Regions from separate parts of the Sphingobium cupriresistens LL01 genome, predicted to be linked through region 1. Evidence: riboswitches for the same ligand, from Rfam matches in the RefSeq annotation. Region 1 holds a riboswitch; each other region holds the start of a gene.
The links. A riboswitch is a leader RNA that binds a small molecule or an ion and turns the genes downstream of it on or off. The one in region 1 is predicted to bind cobalamin.

Region 1 (7,303 bases):
GGCCGATCATCTGCGCGCCCATGGGATAGAATTGGTGTGCGATCGCCCCGGCGTTGGTGGCAACCTTCAGGATCATGTCGGCACCCATGTCGTCAACGAAGTCGATGCGCGAACGCTCAACAGCGACGCGCGGGGCTTGCGCGGGGCATGGCAGCTGCTGCGCTATGCGCTGTCGCGGCGTGGCGCGCTGACAACTGCGATCGGCCATGCGCAGGCTTTCGTGAAGAGCCGGCCGGAATTGCCCGCGCCCAATCTCCAGATCAGCTTCGCCGCCTTCGCATTCGATTTCGATGAACAGGGCCGGTTGATGCTGCGCAAGACGCCGTCCGTATCCACCCTGGTCGGGCTGATGCGGCCCAGCCATCGGGGGCGGATCAGTCTCCGCTCCGCCGATCCCTTCGCGCCGCCGAAAATCGAGCATCGGCAACTGGGCAGCGAGGATGATATCGACCAGATCGTCGAGGGCATCGGCATCGCCCGCGGCATCCTGCATGAGACACCGATTGCGACACATATAAGGGGGGAGCTACGCCCCGGCGCGGCACTGACCGATCCCGATCAGTTGCGGGACTATGTGCGGATGGCGTCGATCCCGCTCTATCATCCGGTCGGCACGGCCAGGATGGGCATGCGCGACGATGCGTTGGCGGTGGTCGATGCCGATCTGGCCGTCATCGGCGTCGAGGGGCTGTGGGTCGCCGACGCCTCGGTCATGCCCAGCCTTCCCGCTGGCAATACCAACGCCACCGCGATCATGATCGGCGACAAGGGTGCGGATCATCTGCTGAGGCGCCTCCGCCGCCATTGAGGCGCTGGCGGCGCGGGGCCTGCTTTGCCACAAGGCGGACATGACACCGAATCGCGCCGCCCTCCTCGTGGATGCCATCGCCCCCTTGCCGGTATGGCGCACGTCGTGACGCCGCGACTGGGCGCGGGATTGGTGATCGGCGCCCCGGCGTCGGGCGCGGGCAAGACGATGGTGACGATCGGCCTGCAACGCGCCTTCACCGATCGCGGCCTGAGCGTGCAGGGCGCCAAATGCGGACCCGACTATATCGACCCGGCCTTTCACGAAGCCGCGACTGGCCGGCCCTCGGTCAATCTGGACGGCTTCGCCATGGCGCCGACCATGCTGCAGGGGCTGGCGGCGCACGTCGCTACAACTGTCCAACTCGTCGTCGCGGAAGGCGCGATGGGCCTTTATGACGGCGCACGGTCGCCGGGTCGTTCGGGCGCGTCGGCCGATGTGGCGCGGCTGTTGGGCTGGCCGATGCTGCTGGTCGTCGATGCCCGCGCAGCGGCGCAGACGGCGGCGGCGGTGGCGCATGGCTGCGCGACCTTTCCCGGCGCGCCGGCCATCGCCGGGGTGATCGCCAACAAGGTGGCCAGCACGCGCCATCTCCGCATGATAGAGGATGGGTTCGCGCGTATCGGCCTGCCGCTGCTGGGCGCCATCGCAACGGAGGAGGAGCTGGCCATGCCGTCCCGCCATCTGGGGCTGGTGCAGGCTGGCGAGACGGAGGAACTGGAACGGCGAATCGACGCGATCGCAGCGCGGGTGACGGCGCAATGCGATCTGGATGCGATCCAGGCGGCGGCCGGCGCTACGACAGACGTGCCGGCGCAACCGCCCGGCATCCGGCCGCCGGGGCAGCGGATCGCCGTCGCCAGGGACGCCGCCTTCAGCTTTTTCTATCCCCATATCGTACATTGGTGGCGGTCGGCCGGTGCGGAGCTGCGCTTCTTTTCTCCGCTGGCGGACGAGCCGCCGCCCGCCGACTGCGACGCCTGCTGGCTGCCCGGCGGCTATCCCGAACTCCATGCCGCGCGGATCGCGGCCAATGGCCAGTTCCTGAACGGCCTGCGCGCCTTTGCGCGGAGCCGGCCGGTGCATGGCGAATGTGGCGGCTATATGGTGCTGGGTCGCACGCTGGAGGATGGCGACGGCGTCGTCCACCCGATGGCGGGCCTGTTGCCGATGGACACCAGCTTCGCGCGCCGGCGCAGGACATTGGGCTATCGCCGCGCGCGGCTGCGGCAGGGCGCCAGCTTCGCCTCTGTCGGCCAGCTATTGCTGGGCCATGAATTCCATTATGCCAGCATCACCGCCAGCGAAGGCGAACCGCTGGCCGACATGGCCGATGCGGAGGGGCAGGCGCTTTCCCCGGCCGGGCACCGCGCGGGTCATGTGACCGGCGGCTTCTTCCACTTGATCGCCTGATCCAACTCGATTAGGGCCGCATCTGCGTCAGGTTCCCCGCAAGGGGATCAAAAGGGAACGGGGTTCAAGACCCCGGCTGCCCCTGCAACTGTGAGCGGCGAGCCATCGAGGCACAGGCCATTGGAATCGATGATTCCGAGAAGGCGCTTCGAATACGGCATTGACCCGCAAGCCAGGAGACCTGCCTGTCGCGGTCGTTCTTCGTCCGGACAGGGTGTGCCGGTCGAACGAGGATATCCTCGCGCAACGACAAGCTGACCGTGCGGGTTCGCACGGTGGCGATGTCGTGCGCGTGCGCCCTGCATCGCCACCGCGTCGCGTCCGCCCGGTCCTGTCAACGACTGGGGGATTATGATGCATTGGATTTCAAAGAGCGGCCTTTTCATTCTAGCGGGCCTGTCCACGCCGGCCTGGGCCGATGATGCGGGCGATGTGATCGTGACCGCGCTGCGCCAGCCGCAGGCGATTGAACAGGTGGCGTCGAGCATCACCATCATCGACAAGCCGGCGATCGACGCCGCACAGGCGCTGGCGGTGTCCGACCTGCTGATCCGCACGCCGGGCGTCAGCTTCACCCGCAATGGCGGCTATGGCACGGCGACCTCGATCCGCATTCGCGGCGCGGAGGCCGACCAGACCGTGCTGGTCATCGACGGCGTGAAGTTGGCCGATCCGTCCTCGACCGGCGGCGGCTATAATTTCGCGACGCTGATGACCGGCGATACCGACCGGATCGAGATATTGCGCGGTCCACAGTCGATCCTCTGGGGCAGCCAGGCGATTGGTGGCGTGGTGAACATCGTCACCGCACGGGCCGAACGCCCGATCGAAGGCAGCTTCGATATCGAGGCGGGATCGCGCGATACCGTCAGCGCCCGCGCTGCGCTGGGCGGACGACAGGGCGCGATCGACTGGCAGGTCGCGGGCAGCCGCTTCACGACGGAGGGCATCTCGGCGATCAGCCCGCGCTTTGGCGCCAAGGAGAAGGACGGCTACACCAACGGCACGCTCAACGGGCGTCTGGGCGTCGCGCTGGCGCCGGGCGTGTCGATCGATATGCGCGGCTATTATGCCAAGGGGCGCACGGATATCGACAGCGCCGGCGCCATTCCCGACAGCCCCGAATATTCGGAAGTCGAGGAATGGATCGGCTACGCCGGCCTCAACGCCGATCTGTTCGGCGGCGCGCTGCGCAATCGCCTGTCCTTCAGCCGCAGCGAGACGCTGCGCGACAACGTCAATCCCGCCCGCAAACTGCGCCAGACCAGTTTCACCGCCAGAGGCGAGACGAAGCGCTACGAATATCAGGGCGTGCTCACCATCGCGCAGGGCTGGACCGCGACCTTCGGCGCGGAGCGCGAGGAGCAGCGGATGCGCACGGCTTCGCCTTCCGATAGTTTGGCTGCCTACGCCACGACCCGCGGGTCTGCCGATATCGACAGCCTCTATGCCCAACTGAGCGTCGAGCCGCTGGCCGGCCTGACCGTCAATGGCGGAGTGCGCTACGATCATCATTCGACCTTTGGCGGCAACACGGTCTTCGGCGCGGGCGCGGCCTGGGCGCTGGTCAAGGACCGCACGATCCTGCGGGCGAGCTATGGCGAGGGCTTCAAGGCGCCGACGCTCTACCAGCTCTACAGCGATTATGGGAACACCGCCCTGGTCCCCGAAAAGGCCCATGGCTGGGACGCCGGCATCGAACAGCATCTGTTCGACCATGCGCTGATCCTGTCGGCGACCTGGTTCGATCGCAGCACCGACAATCTCATCACCTATAATGGCTGTCCGACGACCAACCGGCCGCCGCTCTGCTATGCGCCGGGCACGACAACGCCGCGCTTTGGCTATTATGCCAATGTCCAGCGCAGCGAGGCGCACGGGCTGGAACTGGCCGGCGTCGCCCATGTCGGTCGGCTGACGATCGACGGCAATTATAGCTGGGTGTCCGCGGAGGATCGGTCGCCGGGCCTGAACTATGGCAACCAACTGGCGCGGCGACCGCGCCATGCGGCCAATGCGACAGCGCGGTACGACTGGGCGTTCGGCCTGAGCACCACCGTGGCAATGCGCTGGTCGGGCAAGGCGCTCGACACCGCGCGCACCAGCGCCACGGTCGCGCCACTGGTCAACGCGGCCTACACGCTGGTGGATTTGCGTGCCGAAATGCCGGTCATGGGCAAGCTGACGCTATTCGGCCGGGTCGAAAATCTGTTCGACGAATATTATGAAACCGCGCGGCGCTACGGTCAATTGGGCCGCAGCATTCATGCTGGCCTGCGGGCGCGGTTCTGATCCCCCCTGACAAGGAGCGTATGACCATGGACAGCCTGCCCCCTGCCGCCGCCCGCCATCTCTGGATCGGATTGATGACGCTGGCCAGCACCATAACCACTCTGGCGCTGGCCTGCGCCACGCCTTTCCCCGCCCTGGCCGCCCTGGCCGCGTTGCATGTCCGCCGGCAGGACGGCATCATCCTGATGCTCGCGGCCTGGGCGGTGTCGCAGGGGGTGGGCTATTGCCTGCTGGGCTATGAAACGACTGTGGAGAATGGCGTCTGGGCCGGGACCATGGCGCTGGCGGCGATCGCGTCGCTGCTCGGCGCGGATGGTGCGGCGCGCCTGTTGCCGCACGCGCATCCGGCGGTGCGGCTGGTCGTGGCCTATGGGGCAGCGTTCGCTACGTTCAAGATGGCCGTCCTGGCGGGCGCGTGGGCGCTCGATTCCGGCTGGGCGGCCTTCGCGCCGGATGTAATGGCGCGGCAGTTCGGGCGCTACGCCATGATCCTGGCCGGCCTGCTGGCCTTGCAACATCTGGCCGACCGCAGCGGCCGGCTGCGCCGTGCGGCGACCGCCTGATGTTGCGCGCGGTCGAGGATGGTCCGGCGGTGGTGGTGTGCAGCAGTTGCCGCCACTCGCCGGGGCAGCGGGAAGATGCCGATGGCGTGCGCGGCGGTGCGCGGCTGGCGGAGGCGCTGCGCCGGGTGAAGGCCGGGTCGGACCGCTATGACGGGGTGGCGGTGCAGGACATGCCCTGCCTCTTCGCCTGTTCCGACCATTGCGCCGTCCATCTGCGGGCGCCGGGGAAGATCGGTTATGTGCTGGGGCGCTTTACGCCCGACGAGGATGCCGCGCGCGCGATCCTCGACTATGCGGCGCATCATGCCGCGAGCGCCCATGGCCAGGTGCCTTATGCCGACTGGCCGCAAGGGGTGAAGGGCCACTTCATCGTGCGTCTGCCGCCTGCCGGGTTCGTCGCCACATGAGCCTGTTTCCCACCGAGGCGGCGTTCGACGCCGCGCTGGCGTCCCTGCCGCGGGCCGACCTGGCCTGCCGCGCCGCTGCCGCAGCGCGTCAGGGGCAATTGACAAAGCCGGCCGGGTCTTTGGGTCGGCTGGAGGAGATCGCCATCTTCCTGGCCGGCTGGCAACGGCGCGCGCGCCCGCATATCGATCGCGGCCGGGCAGCGGTCTTTGCGGGCAATCATGGCGTGACGCGGCATGGCGTCAGCGCCTTTCCGCCCATAGTGACGGCGCAGATGGTCGCGAATTTCGCCGCAGGGGGGGCCGCTATCAACGCGCTGGCGGGCGCAGCCGGGCTGGATCTGCATGTCGTGCCGATCGACCTCGACCGCCCGACCGAGGATTTCACCGTCGCTGCGGCGATGAGCCAGACGGATTGTCTGGCGGCGCTCAATTGCGGCGCGGACATGGTCGATCCGGGCCTGGACCTGCTGCTGCTGGGCGAGATGGGCATCGGCAACAGCACCGCCGCTGCGGCTTTGTGCCAGCGCAGCTTTGGCGGCAGCGCGAGGGAATGGGTCGGCGCGGGGACCGGTGTCGATGCGCATGGCCTGGCGATGAAGCGACAGGTGGTCGAACTCGCCATGGCCTATCACGCAGACGCCCCGATGACGCCGTTCGAGACGTTGCGCCGGGTTGGCGGGCGGGAGATCGTCGCCATTGCCGGTGCCATGTTGGCGGCGCGGCATCGTCATGTGCCGGTGGTGCTCGACGGGTTCATCTGTGCGGCGGCGCTGGCGCCGCTGGCGGTGGCCATGCCTACGATCACCGATCATATTATTGCCGGACATCGATCCGCCGAGGCGGGTCACGGGCGGCTGCTCGACCGGCTGGGGCTGAGGCCATTGCTCGACCTCGACATGCGGTTGGGCGAGGGTAGCGGCGGCGCAGTGGCGGTGGCGGTGATCCGCACCGCGCTGGCGGCGCATGACCAGATGGCGACCTTCGCCGATGCGGGCGTGTCGGCGGGCGGATGAGCGGCACGCTGCTCCATCTGATGCGACATGGGGCGCCCGAATTGACCGGGCGATTGCTGGGACATGCCGACTGGCCCGCCACCGATGCAGGCATCGCCGCCTGCGTGGCGCGCGCCCATACGCTGGAGGTGGAAGTCATATCATCGTCCGATCTGACGCGCGCGCGCCAGGCGGCGACCGCCATCGCTGCGCAGCGCGGCATCGCGCCGCGGACCGACCCGCGCTGGCGGGAACTGGACTTCGGCGCCTGGGACGGCGCCGATCCGGCGACGCTGGATCAGTCGTCGCTTGCGTGTTTCCACGCTGACCCCGACGCCTGTCCGCCCCCCGGAGGCGAGCGCTGGTCTGCGCTGGTAGCGCGGGTCGGTGAGGCGATCGCCGCTCTTCCGCGCCGACCGACGCTGGTCGTGACCCATGGCGGCGCGATGCGCGCGGCGCTGGCGGCATTGTGCGGCTTCGACCAGCGTCAGATCTGGACAGTCGATCTGCCCTATGCCGCCTGCCTCACGCTGCGCCTCTGGCCGGGCGACCGGCCCTGGGCGCAGCTTGTGGGGTTGGTGACATGAAGGGCTTGATCCTTGCGCTGCAATTTCTGACGCGATTGCCCCTGCCGAGGGTGGAGGCGGACGGGACGGCGTTCGCCGCCGCGATGCGCTGGTTCCCGGCGGCGGGCCTGATGATCGGCGGGCTGGTGGCCGGCGCGGCATGGGCCGGCGCCTGGATCGATGCGTGGATCGGCGCGCTGCTGGCGCTGGTGGCGTGGGTTTGCGTAACTGGCGCGCTGCATCTGGATGGACTGGCCGATCT
Region 2 (7,303 bases), on a different contig from region 1:
GACGAGCAGGCGCATGGAGCCCGTCAGCGCGCACCGATGCGGCCCCAGCCACATGGGTTCGTCGCTCAGACGGCGTTCACCGTGCCCCGGCCATCCCCTGGACCAAAGCAAGAGCGACCAGACGCCGGCAGGTCTCCTGGCTCGCGGGTCATTGCTTGATGCACGCCTTCCCAGGCCTCGCAGGATTTAGCGTCCGGCCCAGTGGCTGCTCCCCTGGAAAGGGAGCGATGTGCATCGCGCTCGCCGCTTACAGTTGCAGGGACAGCTGCGGATTTGGATGAGCGCCCTTGTCGAGGGACTGCCACCCGCACCGCCTTCCCATTTTAATCCCCTTGCGGGGAACCGGCGCGATCAGTCATCGAAGGGGGCTTGCGGCTCCCCGGATGCGGTCGGCGATACCGGCTGCCGGGGCCGTCCGCAAGCCCTGAGTGCGGTGCGATCGCCTGAAGCCGCCAGATGCGGTTGAAGGACAGGCGAACGGTCGATAGCGGCGCAATGTCGATGGCAGGCGTCGTCACGAGCGGAAAGCCGAGCGCGTGCGCCAGCGCGGCGCGGATCGTCATAGCATGGCTGATGGCGCAGATGCATCCGGGCGACTGCGCGATTCCGTCCAGCCAGCCGCCAACTCGCTGTCGCACCGCTTCCATGGTCTCACCATCCGCGGTGCCCTGCGTCGGATCGGCGATCCAGTCGGACAGGGCGGCCGGTTCGGCGGCGAAAAGGTCGGCAAACGACCGGCCCGACCAGCGCCCGGCATCCATGTCCACCAGCGCGACCTCGACCGAGGCGTCCAGCCCCATCGCCTGGGCAGTCTGCGCGGCGGCGCGGGACGGGCTGCAAAGGACATGGTTGTCGAAACCCGGCGGCAGGCGGCAGGCGGCGGCATCATGCGCGCCGCGTGCGTCCAGGCCCTCGTCCAGCGCCGGGAAGCCGCCGACCCGGCTGGACGGCGTGGACGCCGCGCATAGGAGAAGGAGGGATGTGGACAGCGGAACCTCCAAGACATGTTGACGTCGCGCCATCGCGCACCCTAAACAGCGCGGGCATCAGGAAGAAGAAGCCGGTGAGATTCCGGCGCGGTCGCGCCACTGTTATCGACGTACAAGGTCGAGAGCCAGACCTTCTTCCTGAACGAACAATCTCTCGCGGGACGCGCAATCCCTTATAGGAGTCTGGGTTATGTCAACGACTGCCGCACTGTTCGACGACCATTTCATTCCCGTCCAGGGCGGTTCCGCCATCCCGATCGAGGACATCGCACCATGGGCCGTGTTCGGCACACTGATTGCGCTTATTTTCCTTTATTTCGTCAGCACCGAACAGGGCGCCGTCGCCTTGTTCGACGGCATGTATGTGCATGAATATGTGCATGACGGCCGCCATCTTCTCGGCTTTCCCTGCCACTGATCCCAGGCGATGACCAAGAGTCTGTTGTGGCGCGGAATGCTGGCCGGCATTCTGGCGGCCCTCGTCGCGACGATGTTCGCACGCGCGATCGCGGAGCCGCAGATCGATCTCGCCATTGACTATGAGAGCGCACATGTAGTGCATCATATGGACATGCCTTCGGATGGGGAGCAAGCGGAACTGGTAAGCCGGGCGACGCAGAAGGGCGCGGGTCTGCTGACCGCGCTGGCGCTCTACGGCGCGGCGGTCGGCGGGATTTTCGCGCTCATATTCGCCTATGGTTATGGACGCTTTGGCCGCTTCGGTCCACGCAGCTTCGCTCTGTTGCTCAGCGGAATCGCCATCTTCCTGGTGGTCATCGTGCCGGGAATCAAATATCCGCAGACGCCGCCGGCCGTGGGCAAGCATGAAACGGTGGGTCTTCGCACCGCCGCCTATTTCGCAATGATCGCCTTGTCGGTGGGCGGGGCGGTGATCGCTGCCAAGATCAGAAGCGTGCTGGCCCTATCCCGTCCGGGCATCGATGCGACGTTGATTGCGGTGGGAGCCTATGGCGCGATGGTCGTGCTGGGCCAGTATCTGCTGCCCAGCGTCGATGAAGTGCCGGCTGATTTCCCGGCGACCCTGCTGTGGAACTTCCGTTTGGCCTCGATCGCGACCCAATTGCTGTTGTGGGCGACAATCGGAATCGTCTTTGGCCTGGCGGCGGAACGGGTGATGGCGCGCCCATAGCTCTGGGAATATCTATGTCGCCAGCATCTGCACGATCATGCTGTCGCAATGGCGGTCGATCGTGCCGATCGGGCAGGATGCGCTGCTGTCGCGCGCCGACAGCGAAAGGTTGCTGACGGCGCGGCGCATGATCGAGGATCGCTGGCGGAGACGCTGACGCTGGACGGCATCGCGCATCGAAGCGCGAAAATCTGGTCGCGCAGGCCCAAATTGGGCGGGGCGCCGGGGACGCCTTTGCGTTGTGGAAAATTATGCGCGTAAGCTGCTAATGCGATTGACTTGCATGATGCGCGTCGGATAATCCGGTCATCGTTTTGACGAGGAGTGTTCCGATGGCCCCGCCCATCCATTATCGGGCGAGCCGCTGGCGATACCGCGCCAATGTCGCTTTGCGCACCATCGCCGGGACGGTCGGCGCCTATGGCGTGGCGGCCTTGGGCGCCGCAGCGCTGGCGCGCACCCTGCCGATGGCTCGGGTGGAGGCGGTGACCTTTGCCACCATGATCGCCTATCTGATCGCGCCTGGCGTCTCCATCTGGGCCTTTCTGGCGCGGGGGCCGTGGCGCGCGGTCGCGGGCGTGGTGCTGGCGGCGTTGGCGCTGGGCGGCGTGGCCTGGATCGCAGGGCAACCGGCATGAGCGGGACGAGCGCCATGGTGCGCGATGGAGCGCGGCAGGCCATGGCCTGGCTGCATGGCTGGACCGGGCTGCTACTTGGCCACATCCTCTTCATCATCTGCCTGGCCGGGACGCTGGCCGTGTTCAAGCCGGAGATCAGCCGCTGGATGCGCCCGGAAATCAGCGGACAGGCCGATCCGGTCCGCGCGATCACGGCCGCGACCGAGTGGCTGTCGACCAATACGACCGGATCGGCAGGCTGGTATCTGTCCGCACCCGACGGCCGGTCGAACGTGGTCAATGCCAATTATGACAGCGGCGGCGCCTATATGAGCCGGGCGCTCGATCCGGTGAGCGGCGCGCCGGTGGCGCGCGACACGCTGGGCGGGGAATTTTTCTACCGCCTGCATTTCGAGCTGGAACTGCCCTATCCCTGGGGACGGTTGCTGGCGTCGCTGGCGGCGATGCTGATGCTGGTGGCGATCATCACGGGCATCATCGCGCATAAGCGCTTTTTCAAGGACATCTTCACCTTCCGCCCCGGCAAGGGCCAAAGATCATGGCTGGACGGGCATAATGCGCTGGGCGTGCTCTCCCTGCCCTTTCATATCATGATCACCTTTACCGGGCTGCTGACGCTGGCGTCGCTCAACATGCCCTGGGGGATTGCGGCCGGCTATGGCGCGGATGTGGCGACGCTTTACAGTGACCTGACCCCCGGCACGGTCAGCCGGGAAGCGAGCGGGACCAAGGCGCCGCTGGCCCCGGTCGGGCCGATGCTGGCGCAGGCGCAGCGCTATTTTGGCGGTGTGCCGGTGGATCGGGTCTATATCTTCAACCCCGGCGATGCCGCCGCGGTGGTGACCATCTATCCGGTCGAGGTGGGCGCGATCGGCACTCTGCCCGCAGAGATCAGCTTCGACGGCGCGACCGGCAAGGTGCTGAAAGCCTGGACGGAAAAGCGGGCGGGCGTGCGCGCCTATCAGACCATCTACGGCCTGCACATGGCCCATTTTGCCCCGCTGCTAACGCGCTGGCTCTATTTTCTGGGCGGCGCCATGCTGACCTTGGCGATCGCGAGCGGCATGGTCTTGTGGATCGTCAAGCGACGGGAACGCGCGCCCTTGTCGATCGGCAACCGGCTGCTGGAGCGGTTGAACGTCGGTGCCCTTGTGGGCGTGCCGATCGGCATGGCGGCCTTCCTGATCGCCAATCGGCTGTTGCCGCTGGGCCTGGCGGAACGCGCGCAGCAGGAGGTTGCAGTCGCGCTGTGGAGCGCGGGCGCGGCGCTGCTGCTGGGGCTGGTCCTGCCACCTGCGCTGGGCTGGCCACTCCTGCTGGGACTGCTGGCGCTGCTATGCGCGCTCGCCGCTGCGCTGGGACCGATCTGGGCGGGGGATGTGATGATCCTGTCGGGCAATATGCTGCTGACCGCGACTGCGGTCGCGCTGGGCCTGCTGGTCTGGAAGCAATTGCGCCGCCGCAGCGCGCCGACCCCGGTTCGCCGCCGGATGGCGCCGGCATGACGCTCACCATCGGTCTGCTTTACCTTGCTTTGTTCGCGCTGGCGGGGCGGATGCAGCGACATCGGCCGGTTCTGCTCACTACATGGCAGCGGCGTCCCTTTGTCGGTCATCTGGAATTGGCCGGGTGGACGCTGCTGGGCCTGTCGCTGCTCAGCCTGATGTTGTGGGCCGATGTCGGCATGGCGCTGATCGCCTGGATCGGGCTGTTGCCGCTGCTGGGCGGCGTGGTGGTGCTGGGCATGACCTACCGTCCGGCGGTGGCGCGGGCGGGCGTGCCGGTTGCGGCCGTCATGTTGGTTGCCGGATTGCTGGTTTAGGCCTTGATGTCGATGGTGGCGATCAGGCCGCCATCATCGGCATTGCGCAGGCGCACCGATGCTTCGAAACTCATCGCCAGCGAGCGGCAGATGGTCAGGCCGATGCCGGTGCCATGACGCCCGCCCGGCTGGCTGCTGGCGCCGCGGGTGAAGGGTTCGAACATCTGGTCGAGCTGGTCGACCGGGATGCCGGGGCCATGATCGCGCACATGGATCATCAGCCTGCCGCCCGATCGCGCGCAGCTAATCTCTGCGCTGCCACCATAGCGCACGGCATTGTCGATCAGATTGGCGATACAGCGGGTCAGCGCATTGGGCTTTACCCGCACCGTGCCGCCGCACCCGCTGAGGAACCGGACGGGCGCGCCCAGTTCCTCGGCATCCTCCGCCATGCTGGTCAGCAGCGAATCGATGTCGAGCGCCGACCATTCCTCGCGCGCCTCGATACTGCTGGCGAGGTCCAACCCCTCGCGCACCAGCGTCTGCATCGCCTGATGATCCTGGAGCAGGCGCGCGCGCAATTCCTCATTTTCGACCAGTTCCAGGCGTAGCCGCAAGCGGGTCAGCGGCGTCTGGAGATCATGGCTGATCGCGGCGAGCAATTGCGTCCGTTCGGCAAAGCCCGCCCGCGCGCGACGCTGCATCAGGTTGAAAGTGGACAGGGCGGCGCGCACCTCCTCCGGCCCGCGTTCGGGAATTTCCTCCGGGTCGAGCGACACGGAAAAGGCCTCCGCCGCCTGTTCCAGCCGCCGCAACGGCGTAGCCACGATGCGGGCGACGAGGATGCCCAGACCCGCCGAGGCCGCGACGATGACGATCAGGTAAAGCGGATTGAAGATGGTGCTGGGCGGTTTGGCGATGCGCGGGAAGCTGAGCGCGATCGCCCGGCGCTGGCCGGTTCCATCGGTATAGCGCACCACCCAACAGTCCGGGCGTGGCGCGTCGATCAGCCCGGCGACCAGTTCTTTCGACCTGTAGCGGTCGGGGAAGCAAAGGCCGACCGGCACCTGTCCCGCTTCGGGCTGCGATTGCGGACCAAGGCGCGCGCGCAGAAGCGATTGGAGATCGGCGTCCGGGTCGTTCAGACTGATGCCTTCGGGCGCAGGCGCCGCGCCGATGATGCTGTGCGTCGCCATCATCTTTTCGATGCGCCGGGGGTCGCGGCGGAAACGATCGGCGACGTCGATGGCGCTGGCAAGAACGCGCTGGCGGCGCACCCGTTCGAAATCGTGGCGGCGCGTCTGTTCCGCCACCAGCAGCGCGACAATCGCGGCGACCGACATGCCGAGCGTCAGGATCAGGAAAATCTGCCCCGCCATCGACCGGAAGAAGGCGCGGGCGCGGCCGGCGATCCCGCGGATCATGAATGATCGACTGAACAGGCCAGGACATAGCCTTCGCCACGTACCGTCAGGATCAGATCCTCGCCGCCCGGCAGGCTCGACAGCTTGTGCCGCAGACGACTGATCTGAAGGTCGATCGAGCGATCGAAGGCGGCGGTGGCGCGGCGTTCGGGCAGCAATGTCTCCCGGTCCAGCACGACATTGGGTTCGTCAATGAAACGGCTGAGCAGTCGAAATTCGGCCGACGACAGCATCACCAGCCGATCGTCGGGCGCGACCAGACGGCGTTGCACCAGATCGACGCGCCAGGGACCGATATGCGCGTAGCGCATCGCACCGGTGCGCGCGGCCGGCCCGTTGCGCGCGCGGCGCAGCAAGTTGCGGATGCGCACCAGCAGTTCGCGCGGCTCGAACGGTTTGGTCAGATAATCGTCCGCGCCCAGTTCCAGCCCCAGCACCCGGTCGATCGCGCTACCGCGCGCCGTCACCATGATGATCTGCACGTCCGATCCCTCCGCCCGCAATTCACGGCACAGCGACAGTCCGTCGCCATCGGGCAGGTTGAGGTCGAGCACGATCAGATCGACCGCCTCGTCCCGCAATGTCTGACGCAGGTCGGCCAGATTGGCGGCGGCCAGCAGGCGGTAATTTTCCTGCCGCAACTGGCCGACGATCAGGTCGCGGATATCCGCGTCGTCATCGGCCACCAGCACTGTGGCGGGAGGGAAGGATGCAGCATCGGCCATGGCCCGTCCTAGCGCGCGGCGCATTAAAAGTCTGCGCTTCTTGTTGGCCGATACAGGCCGATACAAAGCGATACGAACATGCGCGGTCATGCAACGCATCGCCGCATTTCGAAAAACAGTCACTCTACCATGAGACGGGCAAAGCCGCGAAGAGGGCCAGGTCGGCTCCCCTGCCGACGCCAACGGAGTCCTTGCGATGCCTATACCCGCCATCCTGGCTGGAAACCCGGTGCACGGCCCGAATCGGTCGCGCACGCCCCTCCCCCCTCCCCCTCGTGCGCCCGGTCCGGTCTTATTCGTGCATCGGCGGGCATCGCAGGGGCCTGTGCGGCACAGTTTCAAGGATAAGCGCCACACCATGCTCCTTTCCGCCACCTTGCGCAGCCTTCGGGTCGCGCCAATCGCTCTTGGCCTGTCGCTTGCGGCATGTGGACAGCAAAAGCCGCCGCAAAAGGGGCCGGTGGAAGTGGGCGTGGTCACGCTGAGCACGCAGGACGCCACCGTGTCCAGCGAACTGCCCGGCCGCACCGTATCGACCATGATGTCGGAAGTGCGGCCGCAGGTGGCGGGACTGATCCAGAAGCGGCTGTTCACCGAAGGATCGATGGTCAGCGC
Region 3 (7,303 bases), on a different contig from region 1:
ATCGGCACGCCCGATCGCGCCGTCGTCACCACCTGCGCCTATTGCGGCGTGGGTTGCACGTTCCGCGCGGAAATGCGGGGCGAGGAACTGGTGCGGATGGTGCCGTGGAAGGATGGCAAGGCCAATCGGGGCCATAGCTGCGTCAAGGGCCGCTTCGCCTGGGGCTATGCCCAGCATCAGGACCGTATCCTGAACCCCATGATCCGCGCGTCGGTGAGCGAGCCGTGGCGCGAAGTGTCGTGGGACGAGGCGATCGCCTATACCGCGAGCGAGTTTCGCCGGATTCAGGCGAAATATGGGACGCGCAGCATCGGCGGGATCACGTCCAGCCGCTGCACCAATGAAGAAACCTTTTTGGTTCAAAAATTGATCCGACAGGGGTTCGGCAATAATAATGTCGATACTTGCGCGCGCGTTTGTCATTCGCCGACCGGCTATGGGTTGAGCCAGACGTTCGGCACATCGGCGGGGACGCAGGATTTTGACAGCGTGATGGCGGCCGACGTCATATTGGTGATCGGCGCAAACCCGACCGACGGGCATCCGGTGTTCGCCAGCCGCATGAAGAAGCGGTTGCGGCAGGGCGCGAAGCTGATCGTCATCGACCCGCGCCGTACCGATATGGTGCAATCGCCCCATATTGCGGCGGAGCATCATCTGCCCCTGCGGCCCGGCACCAATGTCGCGATGCTGACCGCGATCGCCCATGTGGTGGTGACCGAGAAGCTTTATGACGAGGCGTTCATTCGCGAGCGCTGCGACTGGGACGAATTTGCCGATTGGGCGGAGTTCGTGTCGGAGCCAGCGCGCTCGCCAGAGGCGATCGAGCCATTGACCGGCGTGAAGGCGGACGAGGTGCGTGCGGCGGCGCGGCTCTATGCCACCGGGGGTAATGGCGCGATCTATTATGGGCTGGGCGTCACCGAACATTCGCAAGGTTCCTCCACCGTCATGGCCATCGCCAACCTGGCCATGGCGACCGGCAATGTCGGACGCGAGGGCGTGGGCGTGAACCCGCTGCGGGGGCAGAATAATGTGCAGGGCGCTTGCGACATGGGCAGTTTCCCGCATGAATTTTCGGGCTATCGCCATGTGTCCGACACCGCGACGCGCAGCATGTTCGAGCGGGCATGGGGCGTGGCGCTGGACGCCGAGCCGGGATTGCGCATCCCCAACATGCTGGACGCCGCGACCGACGGGACGTTCAAGGGCCTGTTCGTGCAGGGCGAGGATATCCTGCAATCCGATCCCAATACCCATCATGTCGCAGCCGGGCTGGCGGCGATGGAGTGCGTGGTGGTGCAGGATCTGTTCCTGAACGAAACCGCCAATTACGCCCATATCTTCCTGCCCGGATCGACATTTCTGGAGAAGGACGGCACCTTCACCAACGCGGAACGGCGCATCCAGCGGGTGCGCAAGGTGATGGCCCCGCTGAATGGCTATGCCGACTGGGAGATCGTGCAGTTGGTGGCCAACGCCCTGGACTTGGGCTGGACCTATGGCCACCCGTCCGAAATCATGGATGAGATTGCGGCACTGACCCCGACCTTTGCCGGCGTGCATTATGACCGGCTGGAGGCGGAAGGATCGCTGCAATGGCCGGCCAATGACGCAGCGCCCGACGGGACGCCGACCATGCACATAGACGGCTTTGTGCGGGGGAAGGGCAAGTTTGTCGTCACCGACTATGTGCCGACCGACGAGAAGACCGGACCGCGCTTCCCGTTGTTGCTGACGACGGGGCGGATATTGTCCCACTATAATGTCGGGGCGCAGACGCGGCGGACCGCCAATACCGCCTGGCACCCGGAGGATCGGCTGGAGATGCATCCGAGCGATGCGGACAATCGCGGCCTGAAGGACGGCGACTGGGTGACTTTGCGCAGCCGGGCTGGGGAGACGACGCTGCGCGCGCTTGTTACCGAGCGGGTCGCGCCGGGCGTGGTCTATACGACCTTCCATCACCCGGAGACGCAGGCGAACGTCATCACCACCGACTATAGCGATTGGGCCACCAACTGCCCGGAATATAAGGTGACGGCGGTGCAGGTGATGGCGTCGAACGGGCCGAGCGACTGGCAGCAGGATTATGCGCGGCAGGCGCGCAACAGTCGCCGCATCGCGCCGTTGGAAGCGGCCGAATAGGGAGGCGGATATGAGCGATGATACCCATGTCATGTCCACCGAGGACCGCCTGCTCTATATGGCGCACCAGATTGCGCGCAATCTGGCGATGATGGGAGACGCGAAGGCGACGGAAGCGCTGGCCGAGCATCTGACCCGTTTCTGGGACCCGCGGATGAAGGCGCAGATCGTCGCCATCGCGCAGGACCAGCCCGACCGGCTTTCGCCGATGGTGGCGGCCGCCGTCGCGCGGATGGCGCGGGGTCGGGCGGCGCCTGATGTCGACGCGACGCAATTCAACGCGGTGGACGAGACGGGCCATTGCGACGCCGGTTGAGCGGCGCGCCGTCCACCGCTACGCCCTGATGATGGAAGACGCCGCCGCCAGCCCCCTGACATTCGATCGTCTGACCCCGGACGGCGGGACGCAGGAGATCGCCCGCGCGCTGGCGGAGGAAGTGCCGGTCGCGATCGAATTTAACGGCATCGGCTATGCGGTGCTGATGGCGACGCCGAGTGACATTGGCGATCTGGTGCTGGGCTTTGCGCTGGCCGAGCGGCTGATCGGGCCGGGCGATGCGGCGTTCGATGTCGACACGCATCGTACCGACCAGGGGATCGTGGCGCGCGCGACATTGCCGCAGGACCGCACCGAGGCCTTGCTGGAGCGAGTGCGGCATCGTGTGTCGGAGTCGTCGTGCGGCATGTGCGGGATCGAAAATCTGGAGCAGGCGATAAGGCCGCTGCCCAAGGTGACGGCGGTATCGCGGGCGGACCCCGCCGCCATCTTTCGCGCATTGGGGGGGCTGTGCGATCATCAGCCGTTGAACGCGGCGACCGGGGCCGCCCATGCCGCCGCCTGGGTCGGCGCGGATGGCGCGATCTTGTTGGTGCGGGAGGATGTCGGGCGGCATAATGCGTTCGACAAGCTGATCGGGGCGATGGCGCGCCAAGGAGACAGGGCACGGGCGGACTGGGACGGCGGTTTCGCGCTGCTGTCGTCGCGCTGTTCCTATGAACTGGTGGAGAAGGCGGTGCTGAGCCAGTGCCCGATGCTGGTCACCATTTCCGCGCCGACGCGATTGGCCGCGACTCGCGCGGAGGCGGCCGGCCTGCCGCTGGTCGTGCTGGCGCGGGGCGATGCGCTGTTGCTGCGCGGCCACAGGCTGTTGCCCTAAACCGGCGACGGCTTGGCATTGCATCCGCTTTCCCCTACAGCGCGCGGCGCAGGGGCGGCTTGGCTTCCCCTGCGAGATGATCGCGCCGGTGCCCCGTCAGGGGCTTAATCGGGAATGCGGTGCGGGCGTGCGAGCGCCCAATTCCGTGGCTGTCCCTGCAACTGTAAGCGGATAGTGCGATGCATATGGTCGAAAGACCGGCCACTGGACCGATGTCCGGGAAGGCTATGCATTCGTGCTGCGACCCGCGAGCCAGGAGACCTGCCGGCGCTTGGTCGCTCTTGCTTTGGTCCAGGGGATGGCCAGGGCACGGTGGTTTTTCCGTCGAGCGACGCCATGCGGCCGGGGCCGCATCGGGTTGTGGACGGGATATGGCGCCATCCCTTGCCTCTGCCTGACCGCGTTGCGGACGCCCCAGCCCAAGTCGCACAGGCGCCGGGGGGTATATATGCTGAAAACAGGTATTTCTCTGGTGGCGCTGATCGTAGCGACGCCGGTTCTGGCGCAGGATGACCAGATCGTCGTCACCGCCACGGGCGTCGCGCAGTCGCGCGACGAGGTCGGCCAGGCGATCACCGTGATCGACGCGGAGACGATCAAGACGCGCCAGGCGATCGATGTGGTCGACCTGCTGGCGACGACGCCGGGCGTGCGCTTCAACCGCAACGGATCGACCGGCGGGGTAACCGGCGTGTCGCTGCGCGGCGCGGAAACGACGCAGACTTTGGTGCTGATCGACGGGGTGAAGGTCAACGATCCCAGCGGCATCGGCGACGGTTATGATTTCGGGCCTTTGCTGACCGGCAATATCAAGCGGATCGAGATATTGCGCGGCTCCAACTCGGTAGTGCATGGCAGCCAGGCGATCGGCGGCGTGGTCAATGTGATGACCGGCGTGCCGGCTGAAGGGTTTGGCGCGAACGCATCGGTGGACTATGGCTATAGCGATACGCTGAACGCCAAGGCGGACGTGTCGGGCACCAGCGGCATCGCCGCGGGCGGGATCGGCGCGGCCTATTTCCGTACCGACGGCATTTCGTCGGCAGCCGGGGGCACGGAGCGCGACGGGACCGAGAATATCGCGGCCAACGCGCGGCTGACGCTGAATTTCACCGAGGCGCTGAGCCTGGACCTTCGTGGCTATTATATCCATGCGGACATCGACTATGACAGCTTCTTCGGCGCGCCTGCCGACAGCAGCGATGTGAGCAAGCTTGACCAATATGTCGGCTATGCGGGCCTCAACCTGGCGCTGCTGGATGGCAAGCTGACCAATCGCGCCGCCGTCACATATCTGCGCAACGACCGCGACTATTATTTCGTGCGCGGCACCGACCCAGACTATGGCTATTCGGGCACCAACCTGCGGTTCGAATATGAGGGCGTCTATGCGCCGGTCGAGCAGGCCAAGCTGCTGTTTGGCTATGAGCATGAACGGCCCGACTATGATTTCTTCGGCTTTGGCGACACGGCGAGCGCGAAGATCAATATCGACAGCGTCTATGCGCTGGCGATCGTCAAGCCCTTCGCAGGCCTGGCCGTCACCGGCGGCGTGCGCCATGACGACCATAGCCAGTTCGGCGGGGCGACGACCTTTGGCGCCAACGCCAACTATTCGCCCAATGGCGGCGCGACCAATGTGCGGCTGAGCTATGGCGAAGGATTCAAGGCGCCTTCGCTCTATCAGCTATATGACATCTATAGCGGCAATACAGCGCTGCGGCCGGAGCGGTCGAAAAGCTACGACATCGGGTTTGACCAGAGCCTAGATGGCGGGCGGGCGATGCTGTCGGTTACGGCGTTCCGCCGCGACACGCGCGACCAGATCAATTATGATTCCTCGCTGCCACCCTTTGGCGGTTATAATAATCTGGACCGCACCCGCGCCAAGGGCGTGGAAGCGTCGATCGCGCTGAAGCCGGTCGATGCGCTGACCGTCACCGGCAGCTACAGCTATGTCGATGCGCGGGATCGGTCGGCGGGGTCGGCCAACTATGGCAATCGCCTGGCCCGCCGCGCCGCCAATGCGGTGAGCGTGTCGGCCGACTATGTCTGGTCGTTCGGCCTGTCGACCGGCGCGACGGTCACGATGGTGGGCGACAGCTTCGACAATGCGGCCAATACGCGGCGGCTGGACGGCTATGCGCTGGCCGGGGTGCGGGCCTCGATGCCGCTGGGCGCGCATCTGGAAGTCTATGGTCGCATCGACAATCTGTTCGATGAGACGTACCAGACGGCCTATGGCTATGGCTCCTATGGCCGCGCTGCCTATGGCGGCGTGCGTGTTCGCTTCTGATCGACAGGCAAGGGGGCGGGCGTGATGCCTGCCCCTTCAGCGCGGCGCGTTCAGTCGCGCCATGATGGTGCGCGCCGCCTGCACATAGGCGGGGCCGCCGCACACGGTCCAGCTTTGCGGCAGGCTGATGCGCGGAACGGCGGCGAGCGCGGGGTGGTGCAGCATTTCGGTGCCCTGATCGACCACGCGGTCGGTGGCGCTTTCCACGATCAGCCATTCGGGGCGCGCGGCGACCATTTCCTCCAGCGGCACCTGCGCCAGCGGGGGCTTGCCGAGCTTTGCCGCCAGGTTGGTGAGGCCCATGCGGCGCATCAGATCGTCGATCAGCGTGCCGGTGCCGGTCATATAGCCGCGCCGCTGATAATAGGCCGCGACGCCGCTGTGTTTGGGGCGAGGAAGGGCGGCGAGGTCGCGGTTCATGGCCGCGATCAGTCTTTCACCGCGATCGACATGCCCGATGGCGCGCGCCACCTGGCGGATCTGGTCGAGGATCGCGGCATAGCTGTCGGCGCTGGCGAGGCCGAGCGTGCGCCACTGGCCCGGCGGCGCGCCCGCTACCGCATTCGGGCCGATCGGGAAACCCAGGATCAGGTCGGGGCGGATCGCCAGCACTTCCTCCGCGGGACGGCGCAGCGTGCGGAAACCGCGCGCTTTGATCGCCGCTGCGGAGAGTTCGGGATCGCGGGCGTTGCTGCTGAGCGCGGCGATCTGGGTCGGATCGGCGAGGGCCAGCAGATATTGGTCGGCGCAGACGTTGAGCGACACGATGCGGCGCGGGGCGGCCGATGCGGACGTGCCGGCAAGCACGAGCAGGGCGGTTGCCGCGATCATCAGGGGGCGGATCATGGAAGCGTGTTGAATCCAATAGCGGGACTTGATTCCGCCTTCGCAGGAACACGCGGCATTGCCAACCGCCAAGGCGCGCGCAAGTGACCGCGCGCCGCCATCATCCGTTGCTGATCCCCGGCTTGCTGCTGCTGGTCTTCGGCACCGCCTTCGGCTCCGTGCTGCTGGGCGCGGTGGCGATCAGTCCAGCGCGCGTCTGGGCTGTGCTGACCGGCGGCGGCGATGCGGTCGCCCGCACCATCATACTGGACCTGCGTTTGCCGCGGATGCTGCTGGGCTTGGTTGTCGGCGCGATGCTGGGGCTGGCGGGGGCAGCGTTGCAGGGTTATCTGCGTAATCCGCTGGCTGAGCCGTCGGTGCTGGGTGCGTCCAATGCGGCGGCGCTGGGGGCTGTCTGCGCGCTCTATTTCGGGCTGGCGCAGTTGCATCCGATGATATTGCCGCTGCTGGCGATATTGACCGGACTCGTCGCCATCCTGACCCTGTTCGCGCTGTCGGGCACGGTGGAAAGCCCACTGACGCTGATCCTGGCCGGCATCGCCGTGGCGACGCTGGCGGGGGCGGGGATCAGCCTGGCGCTCAACCTGTCGCCCAATCCCTTCGCTGCGATGGAAATCATGAGCTGGCTGATGGGGAGTCTGGAAAATCGCAGCTATGCCCATGTCTGGATCGCGCTGCCCTGCGTCGTCGTGGGCGCGGCGCTGCTGATTGCGGACGGGCGGACGCTCGATGCGCTGACCTTGGGCGAGGATGGCGCGCAGGCGCTGGGCGTCAACCTGTCGGTCGCGCGGTTGCGCATGATGCTGGGCGTGGCGATCGGCGTAGGCGGCGCGGTGGCGGTGTCGGGGGCGATCGG

Region 2: another riboswitch for cobalamin. It lies ahead of V473_RS17830 (CbtB domain-containing protein); the one in region 1 lies ahead of V473_RS20555 (TonB-dependent receptor plug domain-containing protein).
Region 3: another riboswitch for cobalamin. It lies ahead of V473_RS12765 (TonB-dependent receptor plug domain-containing protein); the one in region 1 lies ahead of V473_RS20555 (TonB-dependent receptor plug domain-containing protein).

What each region holds. Positions count from the first base shown of each region.
Region 1 is NZ_KQ130438.1:131,382-138,684, forward strand. Features, by position in the region: gene V473_RS20545 (GMC family oxidoreductase) at 1-808, shown strand, start outside; gene V473_RS20550 (cobyrinic acid a,c-diamide synthase CobB) at 914-2,221, shown strand; cobalamin riboswitch at 2,234-2,424, shown strand; gene V473_RS20555 (TonB-dependent receptor plug domain-containing protein) at 2,573-4,513, shown strand; gene V473_RS20560 (hypothetical protein) at 4,540-5,076, shown strand; gene V473_RS20565 (DUF1636 domain-containing protein) at 5,076-5,483, shown strand; gene cobT (nicotinate-nucleotide--dimethylbenzimidazole phosphoribosyltransferase) at 5,480-6,496, shown strand; gene V473_RS20575 (histidine phosphatase family protein) at 6,493-7,062, shown strand; gene cobS (adenosylcobinamide-GDP ribazoletransferase) at 7,059-7,303, shown strand, end outside.
Region 2 is NZ_KQ130436.1:270,130-277,432, reverse strand. Features, by position in the region: cobalamin riboswitch at 110-362, opposite strand; gene V473_RS23060 (histidine phosphatase family protein) at 324-1,022, opposite strand; adenosylcobalamin (AdoCbl) riboswitch at 1,047-1,131, shown strand; gene V473_RS17830 (CbtB domain-containing protein) at 1,180-1,407, shown strand; gene V473_RS17825 (CbtA family protein) at 1,417-2,139, shown strand; gene V473_RS24170 (hypothetical protein) at 2,152-2,316, opposite strand; gene V473_RS17820 (ketohydroxyglutarate aldolase) at 2,472-2,777, shown strand; gene V473_RS17815 (PepSY-associated TM helix domain-containing protein) at 2,774-4,282, shown strand; gene V473_RS17810 (DUF3325 family protein) at 4,279-4,599, shown strand; gene V473_RS17805 (ATP-binding protein) at 4,596-5,963, opposite strand; gene V473_RS17800 (response regulator) at 5,960-6,688, opposite strand; gene V473_RS17795 (efflux RND transporter periplasmic adaptor subunit) at 7,047-7,303, shown strand, end outside.
Region 3 is NZ_KQ130434.1:2,644,831-2,652,133, reverse strand. Features, by position in the region: gene fdhF (formate dehydrogenase subunit alpha) at 1-2,148, shown strand, start outside; gene V473_RS12775 (formate dehydrogenase subunit delta) at 2,159-2,464, shown strand; gene fdhD (formate dehydrogenase accessory sulfurtransferase FdhD) at 2,493-3,305, shown strand; cobalamin riboswitch at 3,375-3,588, shown strand; gene V473_RS12765 (TonB-dependent receptor plug domain-containing protein) at 3,754-5,601, shown strand; gene V473_RS12760 (ABC transporter substrate-binding protein) at 5,638-6,447, opposite strand; gene V473_RS12755 (FecCD family ABC transporter permease) at 6,531-7,303, shown strand, end outside.